One region of the Sphingomonas sp. BL-S-30 genome, then DNA from elsewhere that is predicted to be linked to it. Evidence: riboswitches for the same ligand, from Rfam matches in the RefSeq annotation. Region 1 holds a riboswitch; the other holds the start of a gene.
The links. A riboswitch is a leader RNA that binds a small molecule or an ion and turns the genes downstream of it on or off. The one in region 1 is predicted to bind glycine.
Positions count from the first base shown of each region.

Region 2: it holds a riboswitch for glycine, as region 1 does, so the genes downstream of both, gcvT (glycine cleavage system aminomethyltransferase GcvT) here and ACZ1I5_RS03875 (L-serine ammonia-lyase) in region 1, are expected to answer to the same signal.

Region 1 is NZ_CM145481.1:861,586-864,985, forward strand. Features, by position in the region: gene ACZ1I5_RS03860 (glutathione S-transferase family protein) at 1-56, shown strand, start outside; gene ACZ1I5_RS03865 (SDR family oxidoreductase) at 44-922, opposite strand; gene ACZ1I5_RS03870 (helix-turn-helix transcriptional regulator) at 1,021-1,875, shown strand; glycine riboswitch at 1,919-2,006, shown strand; glycine riboswitch at 2,008-2,073, shown strand; gene ACZ1I5_RS03875 (L-serine ammonia-lyase) at 2,117-3,400, shown strand, end outside.
Region 2 is NZ_CM145481.1:2,353,223-2,356,622, reverse strand. Features, by position in the region: gene ACZ1I5_RS10890 (hypothetical protein) at 1-477, shown strand, start outside; gene ACZ1I5_RS10885 (MOSC domain-containing protein) at 474-1,121, shown strand; glycine riboswitch at 1,200-1,332, shown strand; gene gcvT (glycine cleavage system aminomethyltransferase GcvT) at 1,503-2,630, shown strand; gene gcvH (glycine cleavage system protein GcvH) at 2,632-3,003, shown strand; gene gcvPA (aminomethyl-transferring glycine dehydrogenase subunit GcvPA) at 3,136-3,400, shown strand, end outside.

The sequences.
Region 1 (3,400 bases):
AATTCACTGACGCTTATCAGGCGTTCAAGCTCACGCTGCCGGATCAGGCAGCATAATAGCCGGGCTGGTCGATGTCGCTCAGCAGATCCGGGCCCGTCGGTTCCCAGCCCAGCGACGACCGCGTGCGCGCGCTCGATGCGGGAATATCCGCTCCGGCGAAATCGGCGAACCAGCCGAAATGCTCCGGTCCACGCGATTCGACCGGCACGCCGAGCCGCCGCCCGATCACGGCGGCAATGTCCCTGAACGCGACTCCTTCGTCACCGGTCGCGTGATAGGCCGCCTCGGTGGCGCCCTGTTCGAGCGCCAGCCGGTAGAGGCGCGCGGCGTCGAGCCGATACACCCCCGGCCAACGGTTCGACCCCTCGCCGATATAGGCGGACACGCCTTTCTCGCGGGCCAGGCCGATCAGGAACGGGATGAAGCCGTGATCGCCAGCGCCGTGGACCGATGGCGCAAGCCGGATGGAGGCGGCCCGCACCCCGCGCGCCGCCAGGGCTATCGCGGCGGCCTCGGACCGGCGCGGGTAGGAGGGGTGCGATGCGGGCAGATCCGCCTCGGTCGCGACCCGGCCCGGCGCGAGCAAGGCAAAGCCCGAGGTAACGATCAGCGGCCGGTCCGACCCGATCAGCGCGCTGCCCAGTGTCTCGATCGCCAGCTGGTCCTGCCGCGCATTCTCGGCAAACCGCGAGAAATCATGGTTGAACGCGGTGTGGATCACCCCGTCCGCCGCCGCCGCGCCGTCGCGCAGAATATCGAGGTCGTCGAGTGTCCCGGACACGATGTCGGCACCGGCCGCGGCGAGCCCGGCTGCCTTTTCCGCGGACCGGGCCAGGCCTGTCACCTGATGGCCGGCACTGACCAGTTCCTCGACCACCGCCGACCCGACCCAACCTGTGGCACCTGTTACAAATACGCGCATCTGCTTGTCTCCATTCGATACGCCTATTGTCGTGATCCACATTATGCAGGTAAAGTAGTGACATTATCATGCTATAATTACTAACTGGATGGGCAGCCATGTCCGACGACAATATGCTCGGCACCTATCTCCGGAACCGGCGCACCAGGCTCGATCCCGCCTCGTTCGGGTTCGCCGGGCGGCGGCGGACCGCGGGGTTGCGCCGCGAGGAAGTGGCGCAGCGCGCCAATATCAGCCCGACCTGGTACACCTGGCTCGAACAGGGGCGCGGCGGAAAAGCTTCGGCCGAAGTGCTCGACCGCATCGCGACGGCATTGACCCTGACCGAGGTCGAGCGCGAGCATCTGTTCCTGCTCGGTCTCGGTCGCCCGCCCGCGGCCCAGTATCGTGGTAGCGATTCGATTACGCCGCGCTTGCAGCGGCTGCTCGACGTGCTGACCTGCAGTCCCGCCATCGTGCGCACCGCGACCTGGGACGTCGTCGCCTGGAACCGCGCCGCGGCGGTCGTGCTCACCAATTATGGTTCGATCCCGCCCGGCCAGCGCAATATCCTGCGCCTGATCTTCTGCGACGATCGAGTCCGCGCGGCGCAGCCGCAATGGGAATCGGTCGCCCGTTTCGTCGTGAGTTCCTTCCGGATCGACGCCGCACGCGCGGGCGCCGATGCCGAGGTCGCGCCGCTGGTCGAGGAACTCTGCCGGTCGAGCCCGGAATTCGCCTCGATGTGGCGCGACAATGAAGTGCGGACCTATGGCGACGGGACCAAGCATCTGCGCCATCCCCAGGTCGGCCTGATCGCCCTGGAATATTCCGCCTTCGCGGTGGACGGCCGGCCGGACCTCAGCCTGATCGTCTACAACCCGGCGACGCCGGACGACCGGGCGCTCATCCAGTCCCTGGTCGACGGATGGGAAGCGCCCGCCACGGAATCCCGCGCTGCCTGGGCATCCTGACCAGCGTGGCGATTGACTTGGCGCGGGCACTCGCTCACCTATCGGTCGTCGCACGGGAGAGATCGGCTTTGGCCGGCGCCGAAGGAGCAACCGCCCCGGAAACTCTCAGGCAAAAGGACCGCGCGACACAGACACTCTGGAGAGTGGTGCCACGGCACCCGCCGACGGGATAGCGATCTCAGGCAAAGGGACAGAGGGGGCATGCAACGGCGCGCACAGCGCCTGACAGGAGCATGCCTCGGTGACCTCACCTCTCGCGACCTCGACTTTTCCGGACCCGCGCTTTCGCCCGATCAGCATCGCCGAGATGTTCACCATCGGCATCGGCCCTTCCAGCTCGCACACGGTCGGGCCGATGCGCGCGGCGGCGGATTTCGCGCGGACCATCCTGGCGTTGCCGGAGCGCGCGACCAGGGTTGGCTGCAGCCTCTATGGGTCGCTTGCGCTGACCGGCATCGGCCACGGTACCGATGTCGCGGTCCTGCTCGGCCTGGCCGGCTGGGAGCCGGAGACGGTCGATCCCGAAGCGGCGGCGGCGCTGGTCGCCGGGTTCCGCGCGGACAATGCGCTGCCGCTCGGGCGAGGAGGCGGAGAGGGCGGCTATCCGGTGGCGCTGGACGGCAAGGGCGGGATCGATTTCCATCCCGAACGCTTCGAGCCGGAACATCCCAATGCTCTCGATCTGACTGCCTGGTTCCCCGACGGAACGTCGCAGACGCTGCGCTATTATTCGGTCGGCGGCGGCACCATCCGGCGCGGCGGGGAGCGGCCGGAGCTCGGCAATGTCGCGGTGCGTCACCCCTTCACGTCGGGTGACGAGCTGCTGCTGGCGGCCGAGGCCGAGCATATCTCGATCAGCGAGCTGGTTCGCCGCAACGACACCGCCTGGCGTACGGCGGCCGAGACCGACGCGCTGCTCGACGGCGTCGCTGACGCGATGCGCGCCTGCATCGATCGCGGCATGGTGAAGGACGGCATATTGCCGGGCGGCCTGAGCGTTCGCCGCCGCGCCAAGGGGTTGCACGAAGCGCTGATCTCCCGCTCGGAACGCGGCGCCCCGTCGCATACCATCCAATGGGTCAGCCTCTGGGCGCTGGCCGTGAACGAGGAGAATGCGGCCGGCGGTCGTGTGGTCACCGCGCCGACCAACGGCGCCGCGGGCATCATCCCCGCGGTGATCCGCTATTACGAGACGTTCGAGGGTCCCGCGACGCGCGAGGGCATCCGCATCTTCCTGTCGACTGCGGCGGCGATCGGCATGCTCTACAAGACCCGCGCCTCCATCTCAGCGGCGGAGATGGGTTGCCAGGGCGAGGTCGGCGTGGCCTGCTCGATGGCCGCCGGCGGCCTCGCGGCGGTGCTCGGCGCCACCAACGCCCAGATCGAGAATGCCGCCGAGATCGGCATCGAACATAATCTCGGCCTGACCTGCGATCCGATCGGCGGGCTGGTCCAGGTGCCCTGCATCGAGCGCAACGCGATGGGCGCGGTCAAGGCGATCAACGCCGCCTATCTCGCGCTCGAC
Region 2 (3,400 bases), 1.5 Mb from region 1:
CCGGCCAGTACCGTGGCGACCGCGATCGACGTTGCGGCGGTGATGACCAATGTCCGCTCCACCTGCGCCGATGCGACCGACGACATCGTCACCACCGTCACCTTCGATATCCAGGCGCGCCGGGCGCGCACCGATACGGCGCGCGACGTGAGTCTGCCCTATTTCATCACCGTCGTGCGGGGCGGCACCGCCGTTATCGCCAAGCGCGTCGGCCATGTCTCCGTGCATTTCAATGCCGGGCAGGACCGCGCGACGGCCAGCGGCCAGGCGAGCAGCACCATCTCCCGCGCGGCGGCCAGCCTTTCCGAAGATGTCCGCAAGAAGCTGACCGAAAAGCGCAAGGCGGGCGGCAGCGACGCCGCGGTCGACCCGCTGACTCGTCCGGAGATTCGCCAGGCCGTGCTGCGCGCCACCTTCGAGGCGCTGGTCGGCTTTCAGCTGACCGACGATCAGCTCAAGTACAACGCCACCCGGTGACCGAGGTCCGGGCCTTTGCCCTGCTGACGGGCAAGGCCCGGTACCTCGGGCGGGGCGAAAACAGCGCCATCGCCAAGTCTCCCGTCACCGGGCCGGTGAAGATCGGCTTTCTTGGGCTGGAAGGCGACGAGCAGGCCGATCCGACCGTTCATGGCGGGCCGGACAAGGCGCTGCATCATTATCCCCATGATCATTATGCGCGCTGGAGCGAGGACAGGGTGGACGATCCGGTGCTCGCGGCGCCGGGGGCCTTTGGCGAGAATATCGCGACGCTCGGGCTGACCGAAGATCAGGTCTGCATCGGCGACCGGTTCCGCCTGGGCCGCGCGCTGATCGAGATCAGCCAGGGCCGGCAACCCTGCTGGAAGCAGGCTGAACGGCTGCGCTGGCCGGCTCTCCCGGCACTGATGGTCAAGGAACGGCGCAGCGGATGGTATTACCGCGTGATCGAGGAAGGCGCCGCCGAGCCGGGCGAGGCCCTGGCGATGGTCGAGCGCCCCTTGCCAGGGTGGACAGTCCGCCGCGTCTTCGGTCTGCTCATCGCCGGGGACCATCGTCACGACCCGGCGGCGCTTCGTGACCTTGCGGTTATGGAACTGCTGTATGACGGATGGCGGCACCGTGCCCTCAAATTGATGGCTTAGCTAAAAGCGTTACCAAGGCCGATTGACTCGCATGCTGCACCGCGTCACACCGGGCATGTCGATGGAGGGCAACTTCCATAGGCACGCGCGGGAGAGACCCCGGACGTGGGACCCTTGTCAAAGCAATGGCTTGGCATGGAATCCCTGATCCAGGGCGCCGAAGGAGCAACCGCCCCGGAATCTCTCAGGCACACCGGACCGCGCGGGCTATCGACACTCTGGAAAGCGGCCGAGGCGATGTTTGCCCGGCCCACCGAAGGGGTAAGCCATCCTGCGCAAGCGGGTGGTCAAAGCTCTCAGGTTCCCGTGACAGAGGGGGCGGCGAAACGCGGCGTAAGATGCGCTGCGTAACGCCGTGACACCTTGTGACGGAGACCGGCATTGAGTGACAACGAAGGCCCCGAAATCGAGATCCAGACGCTGCCGCTCGATGCGTGGCACCGTGCGCGGGACGGCCGGATGGTCGAATTCGCCGGCTATCACATGCCCGTCCAGTATGAAGGCATCATGGCCGAGCATCTGTGGACGCGCGACTCCGCCGGTTTGTTCGACGTCAGCCATATGGGCCAGCTGCTCTTTACCGGCGACGGCGCCGATGCCGCGCTCGAAGCGCTGCTGCCGGGCGACATCAAGGGGCTTGCCCCTACGAAGATGCGCTATTCGCTGCTGCTCGCGGGGAATGGCGGCATTCTCGATGATCTGATGGTCACGCGCCGCGAGGACGGCATCTACATGGTCGTCAACGGCGCGACCAAATATGACGACATCTCCTATCTCCTCGATCACCTGCCCGAGGACATCACGATCAACATCATGGACGAGCAGGCGCTGCTCGCGCTGCAGGGGCCCAAGGCAGTCGATGTGCTGTCGCGGCTGGTACCGGGCGTCGAGGCGTTGGTGTTCATGACCGCGGGTGCGTTCGAGTGGAACGGCACGCCGCTGTGGATCAGCCGCTCGGGCTATACCGGTGAGGACGGGTTCGAGATTTCGGTGCCGGCCGAGGCTGCCGAGGCACTCGCCGATGCGCTGACCGCCGAGGCCGAAGTGAAGCCGATCGGGCTCGGCGCGCGCGATTCGCTGCGGCTCGAGGCCGGCTTGCCGCTCTACGGGCATGATCTCGATCCCAAGACCACGCCGGTGATGGCCGATCTCGGCTTCGCTTTGTCCAAGCGCCGTCGCGAGGAAGGCAATTTCATGGGCGCCGAGCGTATCCTGCTCGAGCGCGAGCAGGGCGCGGCGGTCAAGCGCGTCGGCCTGGTCGTCGAAGGCCGCCAGCCAGTGCGCGAGGGCGCGGCGGTGGTCGATGCGGAGGGTTCCGAGGTCGGCAAGGTCACCAGCGGCGGTTTCGCCCCGAGCTTCGGTGCGCCGATCGCCATGGCCTATGTGCCCGCCGCGATGGCGGCGATCGGCACCGTCATCCAGATTACGCAGCGCGGCAAGGTCCACCAGGCGACCGTCACCGCGATGCCGCTGATTCCACACCGCTATGTCCGAGCAGGAGGCAAGTAAGATGAGCCGTTACTTCACCGAAGATCATGAATGGGTCGATGTCGACGGCGACATCGGCACGGTCGGCATCAGCGAGTACGCGCAAGGCCAGCTCGGCGACATCGTGTTCGTCGACGTGCCGGCGGAGGGCAAGGAACTGGCGAAGGGCGACGAGGCCGCGGTGGTCGAATCGGTCAAGGCCGCATCGGACGTCTATTCGCCGGTCTCGGGCACCGTGCTTGAAGGTAATGCTGCGCTCGGCGACAATCCCGGGCTCGTCAACGAGGATCCCGAGGCCGAGGGCTGGTTCTTCAAACTGACGCTCAGCGATCCGGAAGAACTCAAGAGCCTGATGGATGAGGCGGCCTACGCCGCTTTCGTCGCGAAGCTTTGATGTGACGTACTCCCCTCCCGCTTGCGGGAGGGGTTGGGGGTGGGCTCGCGCTTTCCTCCAACGCTCCGCCCGGAATTGGCCGGGCGCCCACCCCCGACCCCTCCCGCAGGCGGGAGGGGGGAGATTGCTTGAATGCGGTATTTGCCCCTTACCGACAATGATCGTCAGGCGATGCTCGCCACGATCGGCGCCAGGTCGATCGACGATCTGTTCGTCGACGTGCCCGCCATTGCCCAACTCGACGGCCCGATCCACGGCCTTCCGGGCCATGCGAGCGAATTGGCGGTCGAACGCCACATGTCGGCGCTGGCGCGCAAGAATCTGGCGGCGGGCGACGCGCCCTTCTTCCTTGGCTGCGGTGCCTACAAGCATCATGTGCCGGCGAGCGTCGACCATC